DNA from 4 places in the Bradyrhizobium sp. 157 genome. Region 1 is predicted to be linked to each of the others. Evidence: riboswitches for the same ligand, from Rfam matches in the RefSeq annotation. Region 1 holds a riboswitch; each other region holds the start of a gene.
What was found. Region 1 has a riboswitch for cobalamin ahead of IVA95_RS04250 (DUF1636 domain-containing protein). Riboswitches for the same ligand answer to the same signal wherever they lie in the genome.

Region 1 (3,916 bases):
GGTCCCGCATAGAGACCCGAGACTAGTGCGAGTTGGGCGATTGCAGCCTGCGCCGCAATCGTTCCGCCCTTGTCGCAGAACGCCTTCAGCCGTCTGAGCGTCGATACGGGCACTGTCGAGAGCGCATCCAGGCGCGAATCGTCGCGACGGTCCGCCGGGAGCACCGCAAGCGCGATGTCGCGGTCCTTCGCGAGTTGATGTAAGGCAGCCAGCCCATATGACCAGTAGGACTCACCGCCGATCAGGCGCACCAAAATGCCGCGCGCGTGCGACAGCGTCCGCTCGATATAGGTGTCGACCGACAGGGGATGACGCAGCTCCGCAAGGTTCGCGAGCCTCAGCGACGGCAGGCCGGCACGGCTGCGACGCCAGCCGGAGGCGAACGCGGCGAGATCGCTGTCCGAGAACGAGAGCACGACAAGGTCGGCCGGGTCCTGGTCGAGATCCCTAGGGATCGCGGTCTCCGAAAGACCTCGGCTCTCGCGAAAGACGACGTGCATCAAATACCGAGTCCCGCCCTGATGCCCGCCTCATCGATATCATCGTGTTCACCGATCACAACCAGCTTCGACCGCCTTGGCCGCGTTCCCCAGGGCATATCGAACTGATGCCCCACCCGCTCGCCGACCGATTGCAGCAGCAATCGCATCGGCTTGCCCGCGACCGCGATATATCCCTTAGCGCGCAAAACGTTCTGCTCACGCGCAAGCCGCCGGATCGATTCGACCAGCGCATCCACGTCAGCAACTTCAGGGAGCTCGACGACTACTGAAGCAAAATCGTTGTGTTCGTGCTCTTCTTCGCCGTCGTGATGAGAAGGTCGCGCGGCGAGATCGTCCTCAGCGGCCGCTTCGAGACCAAGGATCACACGCGCATCGACTGCACCGTTGACTACAGGCAGCATCGGCACGCGACGCGGCATTTCGGCGGCGATCGCCGCCTTGGCCGCTTCAAGTCCTGCCTCGCCTGCAAGGTCCGCCTTGGTAAGCAGCACGATATCCGCACACGCGATCTGATCTTCGAATACTTCCGACAGCGGCGTCTCGTGATCGAGGTTTTGATCGGCCGAACGCTGCGCTTCCACTGCGGCAGGGTCCGGCGCAAAGCGACCGGCCGCCACGGCCTCGGCATCCGCAAGCGCAATAACGCCGTCGACCGTGATTCGTGAACGGATCTCCGGCCAGTCGAACGCCTTGAGAAGCGGCTTCGGCAAAGCCAGGCCCGATGTCTCGATCACAATATGATCAGGCCTCACGCGGCGCGAGAGTAGCTGCTCCATGGCGGGGATGAAATCGTCGGCGACTGTACAGCAGATGCAGCCATTGGCGAGCTCAAGGATGTTCTCGGCAGGGCAGCTGGCGTCGGCGCAGGATTTCAGGATCTCGCCGTCGACGCCCTCGCTGCCGAATTCGTTGACGAGCACCGCAAGCTTTTTGCCGTTCGCGTTGGTGATCAGGTTCTGGATCAGCGTAGTCTTGCCCGACCCGAGAAAACCAGTGACGACGGTCACCGGAACCTTGGCGAGCGTATTCATTCTGCGGCCTCCGGCAGGAGAGCGATCGGTGGAATACGGGCAAGCGATTGCTTGCGGAAGATCTCCGGCCGGCTGCGCCAGGGCACAATACCATCTGGCGCCGCCGCGTAGGCGGCAGCCCCGGCAAGCACATCCGGCGCGTTTGCATCGGACAAGCGACCGTAGACATAAGACCAGCGCCGAATTCCAGAGAGCGCAATCGAGCAGCCTTGGCTGCAAGCCGACAGGCATTCGACCGGAACAACGATGACGCCCTCCGGCACGCCAGTCTCGAGGATAGCGCTGTGTAGACGCGCGCCCGGTGTGATTTCGCCTTCTCTTAAGGCCTGCCCGGCACGGCAGGTGATGCAGACGTGAAGCGTGACGGTCATCGCCCTTCTCAAACAATTTTGGCGGAGGCGATGAGGTAAGCGAACCAATGACGCACGGGTTCGCTCCCCGTCGCGGAACACCCCGTCCGCCGGTGGTCGATCGTTGCGCTGGCAGGTCTCCCGGCTTGCGGAGCAGGTTTTTCCCTCGATCTCCTCCTTCCCAACCCCGAACGGGTCAGTGGCTTTTGGAGATCTCTCCGGTCACGGTCGCGGGGGCGGCTGCGCTTCAGACTCAAGCTTCGACGCTAGAGTCCTATCGCATTCCCTCTTCGCCTGTCGTAGGACAGGAACCAACGCCACCCCACCATTTGCCCAAGCGTGCAACTTGTCAAGAAGGACGTGCAGATGACTTCCGGATCTGATGCCGCTGATGACGAAACTGCGCTCTCCGAAATCGCATTGGATGCCCGCCATGCGGCAAAAATGGCCAAGAAGAAGGCGGCGCGCGACCGGATGATGGCCACCAAGAGCGGAGAGAAGGGACTCATCATTGTCCACACCGGGTCGGGCAAGGGAAAATCTTCCTCGGCCTTCGGCATGATCTTGCGGTGCGTTGCGCATGGCTTTCCCTGCGCCGTGGTACAGTTCATTAAGGGTGCATGGGACACTGGCGAGCGCCGCTTGCTCACCGGGCATTTTGGCGAACTGTGCCAATTCCATTCGATGGGGGAAGGCTTTACCTGGGAAACGCAGGACCGCGCCCGCGACATCGCCGCCGCCCGCACCGCATGGGAAAAGGCCAAGCAGCTGATCGCCGATGAAGGCTTGCGCATGGTGATTCTCGACGAGATCAACATTGCGCTTCGATACGACTATCTGGAGATCGGAGAGGTCATAGAGTTCCTTAAGAATGCAAAGCCGCCAATGACGCATGTCGTCTTCACCGGACGCAATGCCAAGCAGGAATTGATCGACGCCGCCGACCTCGTCACGGAGATGACGCTGGTGAAGCATCCCTTCCGATCCGGCATCAAAGCCCAGCCCGGCGTTGAGTTCTGACCAAACAATCGGGAGTTGGATTCGATGGCGCGCGCATTGATGATCCAGGGAGCGGGTTCGGACGTGGGCAAGTCGCTCATCGTTGCCGGCCTTGCGCGCGCTGCGACCCGGCGCGGCAATCGGGTGCTGCCGTTCAAGCCGCAGAACATGTCGAACAATGCCGCCGTGACCGTTGATGGCGGCGAGATCGGACGCGCGCAGGCATTGCAGGCGCAGGCCGCAGGTGTCGAGCCGCATACCGATATGAATCCGGTTTTGCTGAAGCCGGAAACCGATGTCGGCGCCCAGATCATCGTGCACGGACGCCGCGTGGCGACGCTGCGCGCGCGTGCATACGCTGCGATGAAGCCATCGCTGATGGCGCCGGTTCTCGAGAGTTTCGCCCGTTTGAAGAATCGCGCCGATCTAGTACTGGTCGAGGGCGCCGGCAGCCCCGCCGAGGTCAATCTTAGGCCCGCGGATATCGCGAATATGGGCTTTGCCCGCAAGGCCGACGTTCCCGTCGTGCTGGTCGGCGATATTGACCGCGGCGGCGTAATTGCGCAGCTCGTCGGAATTAAGGCCGTGCTCGATCCCGAAGATGCGGCCATGATCCGCGGCTTCTTAATCAACAAGTTCCGCGGCGATCCGTCACTGTTTGAGGACGGTTACCGGCTGATCGAGGCGCGCACATCATGGCCGGGACTTGGGGTCCTTCCCTACTTCGCTCGCGCTAGCGAACTTCCGGCCGAAGACGCGCTTGGGCTTGCCGGCGCACGCAAGGCAGGCAAGTGCAAGATTGTTTTTCTCGCGCTGTCGCGGATCGCGAATTTTGACGACCTCGATCCACTGAAGCTCGAACCTGATGTCGACCTTGTGATGGTGCGGCCTGGAGAGGTAATCCCTGGCGATGCAAAGCTTGTGATCCTGCCGGGCTCGAAGTCGACACGCGGGGATCTCGCATTCCTGCGCGCCCAAGGCTGGGACATCGATCTTCTTGCGCATCATCGTCGCGGCGGCCATGTGCTCGGCG
Region 2 (3,916 bases), on a different contig from region 1:
GATGTCGACGAAGGCATAGAGATCGGCCACCGTGTAGGCGTTCATCGTCACGGTGTTGGCATCGGTATTGTAGCGATCGCCGACATGGCGGCCGATCACCCCGAGCTCGACCGGCCACGGCGTGAAGAACCGGTAGGACGCGCCGGCGTTCGCGACGACGCGCGGCACGTTCGGCGGCGTATTCCCGGAAAACGAGCCACCAGCAAAATTGTAGTCGGCATAGCGCGCGTCGATATAGGCGATGTTGCCCCACACACGCCAGGCTTCCGTCAGGCGCATGGAGGCTGCGAGCTCCACGCCCTTCGATTCCTGCCGTCCGGCGAAGTTGAGCTGCATGCCGCCGGCCGCCGCATAGACATTCTTGCGCAGGATATCGAAGGCTGAGAACGACCACTCCGCCCGGTTGTCCCAGAACAGATGCTTCACGCCGGTTTCATAGGTCCGCGACGTTGTCAGGTCGAGCGGCTGGAGCGGCCCGAGCAGAAAAATGTTATTGGCCGACACGTCTGCACCCGTCGCGTATTGGCTGAAGAACGTCAGGCCGGGAACGGCCTCCCAAGTGTAGCCGATGCGGCCCGTCACCGGCATCCAGGATTTCGAGAAGGGAAAGCCCGTCTTCACCACGCCGTTCGCGTCGGTCGAATTCCGGTCGAGCCCGATATGCTCCATGCGCAGGCCACCGACCAGAGCAAATGTCCGTGTGATCTTAAGGCGATCCTCGAACGACAGGGACTCATTGTCGATTCGAGCGGTCTGTCGCTGCGTCGTCAGCAGGCCGTAGTATCCACGCGCGGGATCGACCAGCGCGACCAGGTCGTGGGGGAAGTTGGCGGCACCCGGGCGGACGAAATCGAGGCCGCTCGCCGCAACCGTCGTCACGAGGCGGTTATCCATACCGACGATGTTCGCATCCCAGGTCAAGTCGGTGATGTTGCCTGCGAGCTTCTGGCGATGCGCCACGTAGAAGCGCTCGCGATCGACCAGGTTCGAATTGGCGTTGAACGCCTCAACTTCGTTGTTGAGCCACTCGCGCTCGGCGCCATAGCCATAGGCCTGGCTCTTCAGGGTCAGACCGGGTGCGAGCCTGAGCTCGAAGCCGCCGCGAAGCCACACCTCCTTCGCCACGTTACGATTATCGAGAACGTTGTAGTTGTTGTTGAAGGTGCGGTCGTCGATCGTGACGGGCCCCAGGTTCGATCCGTTGTAGTTCGAGACGTAGCTCCCGGAGACAATGCCGGCTGTGGCATGGGATCCGCTGAAGGCGACCGGAACGAGCGGCACGCCCCAATAGGCCCTCGAACGGTCCTCCTTGTATTCGATGGCGCCCCAGACCTTGAGATTATCGGATATGCGGTAATTCAGTTGGCCCGATACGTCGAGCGTCTTCGTGTTGGTGTCATCGGCAAAACCGTTGAGTGAGGAGCGGCTGATGTCGGACCGGTAGTCCAGGCCCTGGATGTTGGTGCTGCCGCCGGAGCCGTAGTAGCTCCGGAACGAATTCAGCGAGTCATAGGAGAAGTACGCCTCGTTCCGGATCGGCCCGATGTGCGGCTGCTTGGTCACGAAATTGACCGCACCGCCGGCGGCACCCTCGCCCGACAACAGTGAGGCTGGTCCCTTCAGAAACTCCACTGCCTTGAGATTGGCCGCATCCATGATACGCGACGTCATGTTCTGCGGACCGATCTTGATGCCGTTGTAGAGCACGTTGATCTGGCTGTTGGTGAAGCCGCGCATCGAGAAGGCCGAGGGCTCGGCCGGATTGTCACCGGACGTCACGCCGACCGCGCCTTGCGCGACTTCCGACACCGTCCGATAGCCTTGCTCACGGATCGTCTCAGCTGAAATCACCTCGACGGTTGCCGGAATCTCGCGCACGGTCAGGCCAAGACGCGAAGCGCCCTTGGCGACAGCGTTCGTGTTCGGCGGCGTCTGCATTGCTTGCTCATCAGGCTTCGGTGCTGTCGCGGCGGACGTGGCTCTGCTTGCCGCCGTATGGCGCGCGCCGCGTTCGTCGCGACCGGCCGGCCTTGCCGGTCTGCGCTTCTGATCGGCACCCGGATAAATCTCGACGGGTGGCAATTGCTCACGGGAGCTCGCCTGTTGCGCCCAGGCCACGGAGATGTCGAGGGAAGCAAAATAAGAGAGAACGCCGGATGCGAGCAAGAATTGGCCCGACCGGGCGGCACGAAGAGACGACATGGTTGATACCTCGGTATGACGTCAGTGGCACGTCACAGCGACCCAGGTCTCAACCTCCAGCTTGCTAAGCCTCGGGTGAAGCCGAATGTCTGTACTCCCCGACCGATATCTTCGCGTGTGACCACGGCTGACGGCAGGTCTCCTGGCTTGCGGGTCGTTACCTTGCGTCGCCTTCCCGGGACCGAGATGCCCAGTGGCTCGTGACGCAACATTCTCCGCTCACAGTTGCGGGGGCAGCTACGGCATTGAGGAAACCTCCTCGCACCGCATTCCCTTTTCACCCCCGTAAGGGGAAACCGTCGCGTGCATCTAGGATTAAGACGAGCACGGAGTCAATGTGCAGTCTCGGTGTCCTTGTCGCAGCGATCTCTACATTGACAATTGCTTACCGGAGCGTGCTATCGCGTTACTGCTCTGACGTAGGTGGAGACGTTGAATGGAAGGGGACACCTTCCTCTGGCTGGTCCGGCATGCCGTCGTCAATGGCGTCGCAGGGACGATCCATGCCTCGGACGCCCCCGCGGATCTCAACGACCGGACGCAACTTGAAGCGCTGAGACGGCATCTGCCGCAGGACGCCGCAAGCTACGCAAGCCCGTCGCGACGAACCGTCGACACGGCGCGTGCGCTGGGGCGTGACCCGATCCTGGTGCCCGAATTCCGCGAGCAGGATTTTGGCGACTGGACCGGGCAGCGCCACGACGATCTCGCCGCTGCCGGCCGCGAAGGCTACGCAAAGTTCTGGAGCGATCCGGCTCGCTCCCGGCCGCCGGGCGGCGAAAGCTTTGAAGATCAGATTGTCAGGGTTCGGCAGGGCCTCGATCAGATCGGGACCGGACCGGCAATCCTTGTCGTCCATTCCGGCACCATCCGCGCTGCGCTGTGCATCGCACTTGACCTCACCCCGTAGGCTGCCCTCCGCTTCGTCATCGACCCGCTCTTCCTCACTCGCATCGATCGGCTGTCGAATGGCTGGCGGGTGCTATCGGTCAATCAGCGCGCTGCTTGAAGCGCCGTCATCAGGCCGGCCGATCCGGCACGTTGGCTTGCGCAAAGGTCGCCATGCCGTTGTGCAGGGCGCATGCGAGCCGCACCAGCGGCAGTACGAGCGCGGCACCAGATCCCTCGCCGAGCCTCAGGTCCAGGCTGACCAGAGGATGGACGTTGAGCGCGCGAAGAATCAGGCGATGTCCCTGCTCCGCCGATTGGTGGGAGGGCAAGAGATATGGCTGACACGACGGATTGAGACGCACCGCCGCGAGCGCTCCAGCTGACACGATGAAGCCGTCGATCAGGACCGGAATGCGCCGCTGCGCGGCTGCGATGATCGCACCGCAGATGGCGGCGATCTCGAGACCCCCAACTGCACACAAGATCTTTTCGGCAGAAGCCCCCGCAAGCCTGTGCAGGGCCAGCGCGGCATCAACCAGCCGCGCCTTGCGGGCCCGGCCGGCGGTATCGACGCCGGTTCCGCTACCTGCGATCTCTTCGGCGCTCACGCCGAGCAGGGCCGAAGCGATTGCTGCCGAGGTCGTGGTGTTGCCGATCCCCATTTCTCCGAAGATGAGTAGATCAGGATGCCCGGCCTCCGCGCGCAGCACCGCGCGCCGGCCGCATTCAAAGGCGAACGCCAGCTCGCTCGGGTTAAGCGCCGCCTCCACACTGAAATCGCGGCTGCCACAGCGCGGCTTGTCGGTGACGACACCCGCCAGCG
Region 3 (3,916 bases), on a different contig from region 1:
GCGTCGAGCGCTTATCAAACGCGCTGGCGATGACCAGGTCCGGCTTGAGCAGCAGCACGTCCTCGGCCGCGCCTGATAATACCGGATAGCGGCTGATGTCACCCGCCTGCGATTGCCAGCCGTCGCGTGCGAAGCGGCTGAGGCCCAAAATCTGCTCGGGGTCGGCCAACGTCAGCAGCAACTGATCGCTGCAGACATTCATCGACACCATACGCGGAGGGCTGGCTGCGAATACTGCGCCGCCTGACATCGCCAATGCGGCGATCGCAACAAGAACGCCGAACCGTCGCATCAGATATCCGCCCAGGGCACGATCACCGCCTCGCGCTGATATTCCGCGCGGTAGGCGCTGATCCGAAATACGTCCGCCATCACCTGCTCCGATAACGCCTCGCTCGGTGTGCCCCGCGACACTAGATTGCCTTCCTTCAGCACCAGCACATGGTCGGCAAACCGCGCAGCGAGGCCTAAATCGTGCGTCACCACGATGACCAGCACGCCCTTGTCCGCGGTCGCGCGCAAGTTCCTCATGACATCGATCTGGTGGCGGGGGTCGAGCGAGGCGGTCGGCTCGTCGGCCAGAATGATCGGCGCTTCCACCGCCAGCGCGCGCGCCAACGCGACGCGGCTGCGTTCGCCGCCGGATAATTCGGTGACGCGGCGATCGCTGAATTCCATCACGTCGACCGCCTGCATCGCGCGCAGCACGGCCTCGGCATCCCTGGGCGACAGCCGCGCCGGATCGGTTGCGCCATGCGGGTAACGCCCGAGCGCCACGATATCGCGCGCCGGCAGCGGCCAATGCACGAGATGCCCCTGCGGCAGATAGCCGAAACGTTTGGCGCGCTCGCGCAGCGGCAGCGAGGCCAGCGCATCGCCGCCGATCGTGATCTCGCCTTCGGAGGGGATCAGCCCGGCTAGCGCGCGCAGCAGCGTGGTTTTGCCAGCGCCATTCGGGCCGACCAGCGCCACCAGGTGTCCCGCCGACAGCGCCAGCGAAACGTCCTTCAGCACGACGCGGCCGGCGAGCCGCACGCCGAGTCTCCTTGCGATCAGCAGCGCAGCCTCACTCATGCGACGCCCCCGCCGAGCGCGCGGCGTTCGCGCATGATCAGATAGAGAAAGAACGGCACGCCGATGATCGAGGTCAGCACGCCGACCTTGATGTCAGAGGTCGAGGGAATGATGCGCACCGCAATATCGGCGGCGAGCAGCAGCGCCGAGCCCGCGAGCGCGCTCGGCACCAACAGCCGCCCGGGATCGTGGCCGATCAGGGGCCGCATCAGATGCGGCGCGACCAGGCCGATGAAACCAATAGTGCCGGTAACCGCGACCGCGCCGCCAACACCGAGCGCAACGCCCGAAATCACGAACAGCCGTAGACGCCCCACATCGACGCCGAGGCTTTGCGCGGTTTCTTCGCCCAGGCTGAGCGCGCGAAAAGCGTGGCGCTGGCTGAACAGCATGACCGCGCCGGCAATGATGAAGGGAAACGCGAGCATGACATGCTGAAAGCTGCGGTCCTCCAGCGAGCCCAATAGCCAGAACGCGATCTCCAGCACCACGAAGGGGTTACTGGAGAGGTTCATCACCAGCGCGGTGGCAGCGCCCGCAAAGCTCGAAATCGCCAGTCCGGACAGAATGAGGATCAGCAGACCCGCATTGCGGCCGGCGATCGAGAGCAGCACGAACACCGAAGCGAATGCCGCGATGATCGCGGCGACCGGCAGCGCATAGGAGCGCACGTCGGCCAACCCGAGCGCGATCACCAGCACCGCGCCGAACGCCGCTGATTGCGGCGCGCCGAATAGCGAAGGCGAGGCCAGCGGATTGCGCAGCAAGCCCTGCAGCGACGCGCCCGACAGCCCGAGGATGGCGCCGATCGCCAGCGCCAGCAGCGTGCGGGGCAGGCGGATTTCCCGCACGATCACCTGCGCCACCTCGCTGCCGCCACCGAACAGCGCTTGCGCCACCGCAAGGGGCGACAGCCGCACCGGCCCGATGCCGAGCGAGATCAGCATCAGGAGCACAACAAGGGCAGCAAGCGCCGCGGTCGCGCCGATCCGCCGGCGCGCGGCGTCCTCATTGGTCAGGGCTACGGCTTCAACACTCATCGATCGTCCTAAAGCAGGTTTACTCGCCCCGGTACAGGTGGCGGGCAGGCGTGCTCATGCGGCAAAAATAGCGCACTCGTCCAGTGAGGATCGCGGGACGCCCCGGGGCGCATTGACTCGGACTTTGACAAACTTCTACCATAGTTCCCGACGGTTCCCGTTTTGGGGATCAAAAGGGAATGCGGTGCGGGGAAATCCCCCAATTCCGCGGCTGCCCCCGCAACTGTAAGCGGCGAATCCTTCGTCACATGCCACTGGGCACTCGGTCCTGGGAAGGCGACGATGGGTAACGACCCGCGAGCCAGGAGACCTGCCGTCAGCCGTGGTCACACGCGAAGATGTCGGTCGGGGAGTACAGACATTAGCTTCACCTGAGCTGCTCAAAGCACATGGTGAGACTTGGTTCGCTGTGACGTGCCACTGACGTCATACCGAGGTTAAACCATGTCTTCCACCACCACAGTCGCGAAGCGGCAGCGCCGCTTCTGGCTTGCCTCCAGTTTCCTGGTGCCCATCATTTCCCTTGGCATATCCGGCGCGCAGGCGCAGCAGAGGCCATCGGAGCAGTTGCCGCCGATCGAGGTAACCTCGCCCACCGATCCGAACCGGACTCGCGCAAAACCGACCTACAATGAAACGTCGACCTCGCGCCGCGTCGTGCCGGCGGCGGTGCCGTCGACCGGCGGAAGACCCGCAGCAGGGATCGGCTCGAACACCGCATCCCAGAGCGTCTCGCAAGGCGCGGACGGCAGCGGCGGCCGCCAGTTTTCAGGAATCGTCGGCTCGGCGTCGACCATTATTACCGCCGAAGAGATCGCGCACTCACCGGCTCAAACGCTGCAGGAAATCATCGCGCAAACGCCCGGCGTGCAGCTGACCAGCCTGTTTGGTGGCGTCAACGGCGCCAAGACCAGCGTCGACCTGCGCGGATTCGGCGCTTTCGCGACCTCAAATACGCTGGTGCTCATCAATGGCCGAAGGCTCAACGACATCGACATGGCCGGTGTCGATTTTTCGACCATTCCGCGCGACTCGATCGAGCGCATTGAAATCACCCGCGGCAACAGCGGCGCAGTGCTGTATGGCGACAACGCGGTCGGCGGCGTCATCAATATCGTCCTGAAGAACGGCGTCGGCGGTCCACCTGTTGCCATGCGCGCAGAGGCCGGTATCGGCTCCTTCAACCAGCGCATGGCCTCGGTTTCGACGGCGCTGAATTCGGGACCATGGTCGACCTCATTCTACGGCAACGCAATCAAGTCCGACGGCTATCGCGAAAACAACGCGCTCGACCAGCGCAACGGGATCGGCAATCTCAATTACACCACTCCCGATCTCAAGGCCTTCCTGACGGTGACCGGCGACGACCAAAAGCTCGGACTCCCCGGTGGCCGCATCGTCGATCCCTCGATTGGCGTCAACGAACTGGTCACGAACCGCCGCGGCGCCGCCACCCCATTCGATTATGGCAATCAGCAGGGCGCCAGCGCTACTGCCGGTTTTACAAGAACCCTGTGGAACGGAGCCGAACTCATTGTTGATGGCGGCGTCAGAGACAAGAAAACGCAAAGCGGATTCTTCGGAGCGATACCGTTTGCGTCGCCATTTCCGAGTTTCTCCTCCACCTATAACGACGCATCATTGCAGACTTGGTCGATCACGCCACGATTGAGCATCAAGAACTCGATCCTCGGGGTGCCCTCACAGATCCTGACCGGTATCGATTATTACGATGCGACGTTCCGCCAGGACCGCGGGGCGTTCAAGGGTCTTGCGCCGACCCACATCTACGATCTGTCGCA
Region 4 (3,916 bases), on a different contig from region 1:
AGGATTGCACCCAGCCGTGTGTGGTGAAGGCGAAGCCTGCGAGTTGTTCGCCGAAATACTGCACCATGTCATTGCGCTCGAACTCGCCATGGACGAGCACGTCCAGCCCGATATTTTCCTGCCAGCGTACCGCGCGGGCCGTCTGGTTCTGTAGGTAGAGCTTATAGGCTTCGTCCGTCAGGGCTCCCCTGGCGTGAGCGGAGCGGGCGTTCCTGACATCGGCGGTTTGCGGGAACGAGCCGATGGTCGTGGTCGGGAACGCCGGCAGGTTGAAGCGCTCGCGCTGAACGGTGGCGCGTTCAGCGAAGACGCTGGAGCGGAAGCGCATCGGCTCATTGATGCCAGCAACGCGTGCCGCTACCTTCGCGTCGTGAATGCGCGGCGACGCCTTGCGGGAGGCTGCCGCCTGGTCTGAGGCTTTCAGAGTGGCCTCGACCGCTGCGCGGCCGCTGGCGAGCGCCGTTCCGAGCGCGGCCAGTTCCTCGAGCTTCTGCACCGAAAATGCCAGCCAGCTTTTGATTTCGGGATCGAGCCCGGTCTCAAGTGAGAGGTCGATCGGGACATGCAGTAGCGAACAGGAGGGGGCGCTCTGCACACGATGCTTGCCAAGTTTGGCGATCACGGGCTCAAACCGGTCGAGAAGCCGGCTCAAATCAGCGCGCCAGATGTTACGGCCGTCGATGATTCCGAGCGACAGCACGCGGTCATCAGGAAAACCGGCGAGCTCGTCGATCTGCTCCGGCGCGCGCACCAGATCGAGATGCAGGCCGGCGATGGGAAGGGACAGCGCGAGGTCGCGGTTGGCGCCCAGCCCGCCAAAATAGGTCGCCAGCATGATCTTGAGCTGCGGTACTGCGCTCGCGATCTCCGCATAGGCATAATGCAGTGCCTGCCGGGCGACGACGTCGAGATCGAGCACGAGACATGGCTCGTCGATCTGCACCCATTTCGCGCCGCGATAGGCGAGTTCGCGCAGGACCTCGATGTAAACCGGCACCAAGCGATCAAGCAGGGACAGCGGATTGAAACCGGCATTCTTGCTCTTGGCGAGTTTGAGAAACGTGACCGGCCCGACCAGCACAGGGCGGGTCTGATAACCCAGCGCCTTGGCTTCCTCGTATTCCTCGATCGGCTTGCGCGAGGCGAGGACAAATTTCTGATCCTTGGCCAGTTCGGGCACCATGTAGTGGTAGTTGGTGTCGAACCATTTTGTCATCTCGAGCGCCGGCACGCCATGCGCGGCGTCGTGTCCGTGATTGATATGGCCGCAGCTCGCTTCACGCGCCTTGCCTTGCGCGCCGCGTGCCATCGCAAAGTAAGTCGCGAGGGAGACCGGCCCGCCGTTCCAGCGATAGATTTCCGGAATCGCACCAACCATCACGGATGTGTCGAGCACCTGGTCGTAGAACGAGAAATCGTTCGACGGGATCACGGTGACGCCAAGCTTTTTCTGGCGCGCCCAGTTGGCGGCGCGAAGCCCGACGCTGGTTTCGATCAGCGCCCTCTCGTCGGTTGCGCCCGACCAGAAACTCTCCAGCGCGAATTTCAGCTCGCGGCGCGGACCGATGCGCGGCGTGCCAAGGGAGGCAACGGGAAGTGAGGAAGTGGAGATTGTGGAAGAAGACGTAGAACCAGACATTGGCTTAACCCCAAAAGTTGGGGGCAAAGGCCGAAGTGACACGTCTGGATTTTCGCGAACGGCAGAGCGCGCGCGGAAAATCGCAACCGCACCACCGGGACACCCCGCCCGAGGACGTGTATGTTGTCGAGGCAGGTCTCCTGGCTCGCGGGTCAATGCTGCTGTCCGGCCTTCCCGAAACCTCGTGAGGCTTCAGTGACTTCATTGGACAGCGGCTCGCCGCTTACAGTTGCGGGGGCAGCTCCGGCTTTGGCTTTTCGGCCGCACCGGCTTCCCTCTTAGCTTCGGAAGAACGTCTCCCGAAGAACCACGACAGGGTCCACTTATCGGCAACGCGGCAGGCGCGTCAACTCGGCGATATTCGCCGGCGCGTTGTAATCGTTGTTCACAGCCGAGAGTTCCCTCGCCGAAATTCTTGCACATCACCTGCTCTTCCCATTGACAGGCGGACGCGAATAACACGAGATATAGCTGTCACGGTCCGCCATGACCCAACACATGGTGGCTAAGAGGGAAGCCGGTGTATCGCGCGTAATGCGCGAGAATCCGGCGCTGCCCCCGCAACTGTAAGCAGTGAGTTGTTTCCGAATCTTACGTCACTGATGCGGCATCGCATTGGGAAGACACGGGGACAACGGCGACCTGCGAGCCAGGAGACCTGCCGCGACACCGAAAAAACGTCCACGGGCGGGGTGTCCCGGCGGCGCTTGCAGATTCATGCCGGCATTTCCAGCCCGTGCACTTGAAGCAGCGTCCTCTCTGACATCCAGCCCCAACACCATCACGGGGTCTCTTGATGTCACTCTCTCTCGATCGCGAAGCCAGCGCCGCTCCATTCCTCCGATTGCTGCCCGAATCGCTTGCCGCCTCGGAAGCGCAGCCGCCGATGCAGGTGATTCGTCGCAACGGCACGGTTTCGAAATTCGACGCCAGCAAGATTTCGGTCGCGATGACCAAGGCGTTTCTCGCGGTCGAGGGACATGGCGCGGCGGCCTCCCGCCGGGTGCATGAAATCGTCGAGCAATTGACCGCCGAAGTCGTCGGCGCGCTGTCGCGCCGGATGAGCGAGGGCCGCACCTTTCATATCGAGGACGTGCAGGACCAGGTCGAGCTCGCCTTGATGCGCAGCGAGCATCACAAGGTCGCGCGCGCCTATGTGCTCTATCGCGAGGAACGCACGCGCCAGCGTGCCGGACAGGACGCGGCCATGGCCGCCCAGCCATCGGGGAAGCCCTCGTTACGTGTCACGCTGGCCAGTGGCGTGCAGGTCCCGCTCGATATCGCGCGGCTGACGCTGATCATCGAAGAAGCCTGCACTGGCCTTCAGGGCGTCGGCGCCACCGCGGTGCTCGCCGAGACGCAGCGCAATCTCTATGACGCCATCAGCGAGGACGAACTGGCGCTGGCGTCGGTGATGGCCGCGCGCACGCTGGTGGAGCAGGAGCCGAACTACGCCTATGTGAGCGCGCGGCTCTTGCTCGACAAGCTGCGCACCGAGGTGCTGTCTTTCGTGCATAATACGCCGAGCAGCGCATCGCAGGCCGAGATGGCCGAGCGCTACGGCGAGTACTTTCCGGCCTACATCAAGGCCGGCATCAAGGCCGAACTGCTCGATCCCGATCTGGCGCGCTTCGACCTGAAAAAGCTTGCCGCGGCATTGAAGCCGGAACGCGACCTGGCGTTCCAGTTTCTGGGTCTGCAGACGCTGTACGACCGCTATTTCCTGCATGTGCACGGCAATCGCATCGAGCTGCCGCAGGCGTTCTTCATGCGGGTCGCGATGGGGCTGGCGATCCGCGAGATCGACCGCGAGGCGCGCGCGATCGAGTTCTACGATTTGCTGTCGTCGTTCGACTTCATGGCCTCGACGCCGACGCTTTTCAATTCCGGCACGCTGCGGCCGCAATTGTCGTCCTGCTTTCTCACCACCATCGCCGACGACCTCGACGGCATCTTCAAGTCGGTCAAGGACAATGCGCTGCTCGCAAAATATTCCGGTGGGCTCGGCAACGACTGGACCCGCGTGCGTGGGCTCGGCGCGCACATCAAGGGAACCAATGGCGAAAGCCAGGGCGTGGTGCCGTTTCTAAAGGTGGCCAACGACACCGCGATCGCCGTCAACCAGGGCGGCAAACGCAAAGGCGCGGTCTGCGCCTATCTCGAAACCTGGCACATCGACATCGAGGAATTTTTGGACCTGCGCAAGAACACCGGCGACGATCGCCGCCGCACCCATGACATGAACACGGCGAACTGGGTGCCCGACCTGTTCATGCA

Region 2: another riboswitch for cobalamin. It lies ahead of IVA95_RS23515 (TonB-dependent receptor); the one in region 1 lies ahead of IVA95_RS04250 (DUF1636 domain-containing protein).
Region 3: another riboswitch for cobalamin. It lies ahead of IVA95_RS20605 (TonB-dependent receptor); the one in region 1 lies ahead of IVA95_RS04250 (DUF1636 domain-containing protein).
Region 4: another riboswitch for cobalamin. It lies ahead of IVA95_RS21165 (ribonucleoside-diphosphate reductase subunit alpha); the one in region 1 lies ahead of IVA95_RS04250 (DUF1636 domain-containing protein).

The regions. Positions count from the first base shown of each region.
Region 1 covers NZ_JADPKF010000019.1:57,919-61,834, forward strand. The annotation lists gene cobN (cobaltochelatase subunit CobN) at 1-500, opposite strand, end outside; gene cobW (cobalamin biosynthesis protein CobW) at 500-1,534, opposite strand; gene IVA95_RS04250 (DUF1636 domain-containing protein) at 1,531-1,905, opposite strand; cobalamin riboswitch at 1,998-2,215, opposite strand; gene cobO (cob(I)yrinic acid a,c-diamide adenosyltransferase) at 2,251-2,904, shown strand; gene IVA95_RS04260 (cobyric acid synthase) at 2,929-3,916, shown strand, end outside.
Region 2 covers NZ_JADPKF010000086.1:92,035-95,950, forward strand. The annotation lists gene IVA95_RS23515 (TonB-dependent receptor) at 1-2,202, opposite strand, end outside; cobalamin riboswitch at 2,317-2,518, opposite strand; partial or broken gene IVA95_RS23520 (histidine phosphatase family protein) at 2,639-3,211, shown strand; gene cobT (nicotinate-nucleotide--dimethylbenzimidazole phosphoribosyltransferase) at 3,222-3,916, opposite strand, start outside.
Region 3 covers NZ_JADPKF010000077.1:222,342-226,257, forward strand. The annotation lists gene IVA95_RS20590 (ABC transporter substrate-binding protein) at 1-292, opposite strand, end outside; gene IVA95_RS20595 (ABC transporter ATP-binding protein) at 292-1,074, opposite strand; gene IVA95_RS20600 (iron ABC transporter permease) at 1,071-2,114, opposite strand; cobalamin riboswitch at 2,249-2,447, shown strand; gene IVA95_RS20605 (TonB-dependent receptor) at 2,559-3,916, shown strand, end outside.
Region 4 covers NZ_JADPKF010000079.1:92,201-96,116, reverse strand. The annotation lists gene metE (5-methyltetrahydropteroyltriglutamate--homocysteine S-methyltransferase) at 1-1,612, opposite strand, end outside; cobalamin riboswitch at 1,752-1,966, opposite strand; cobalamin riboswitch at 2,100-2,320, shown strand; gene IVA95_RS21165 (ribonucleoside-diphosphate reductase subunit alpha) at 2,436-3,916, shown strand, end outside.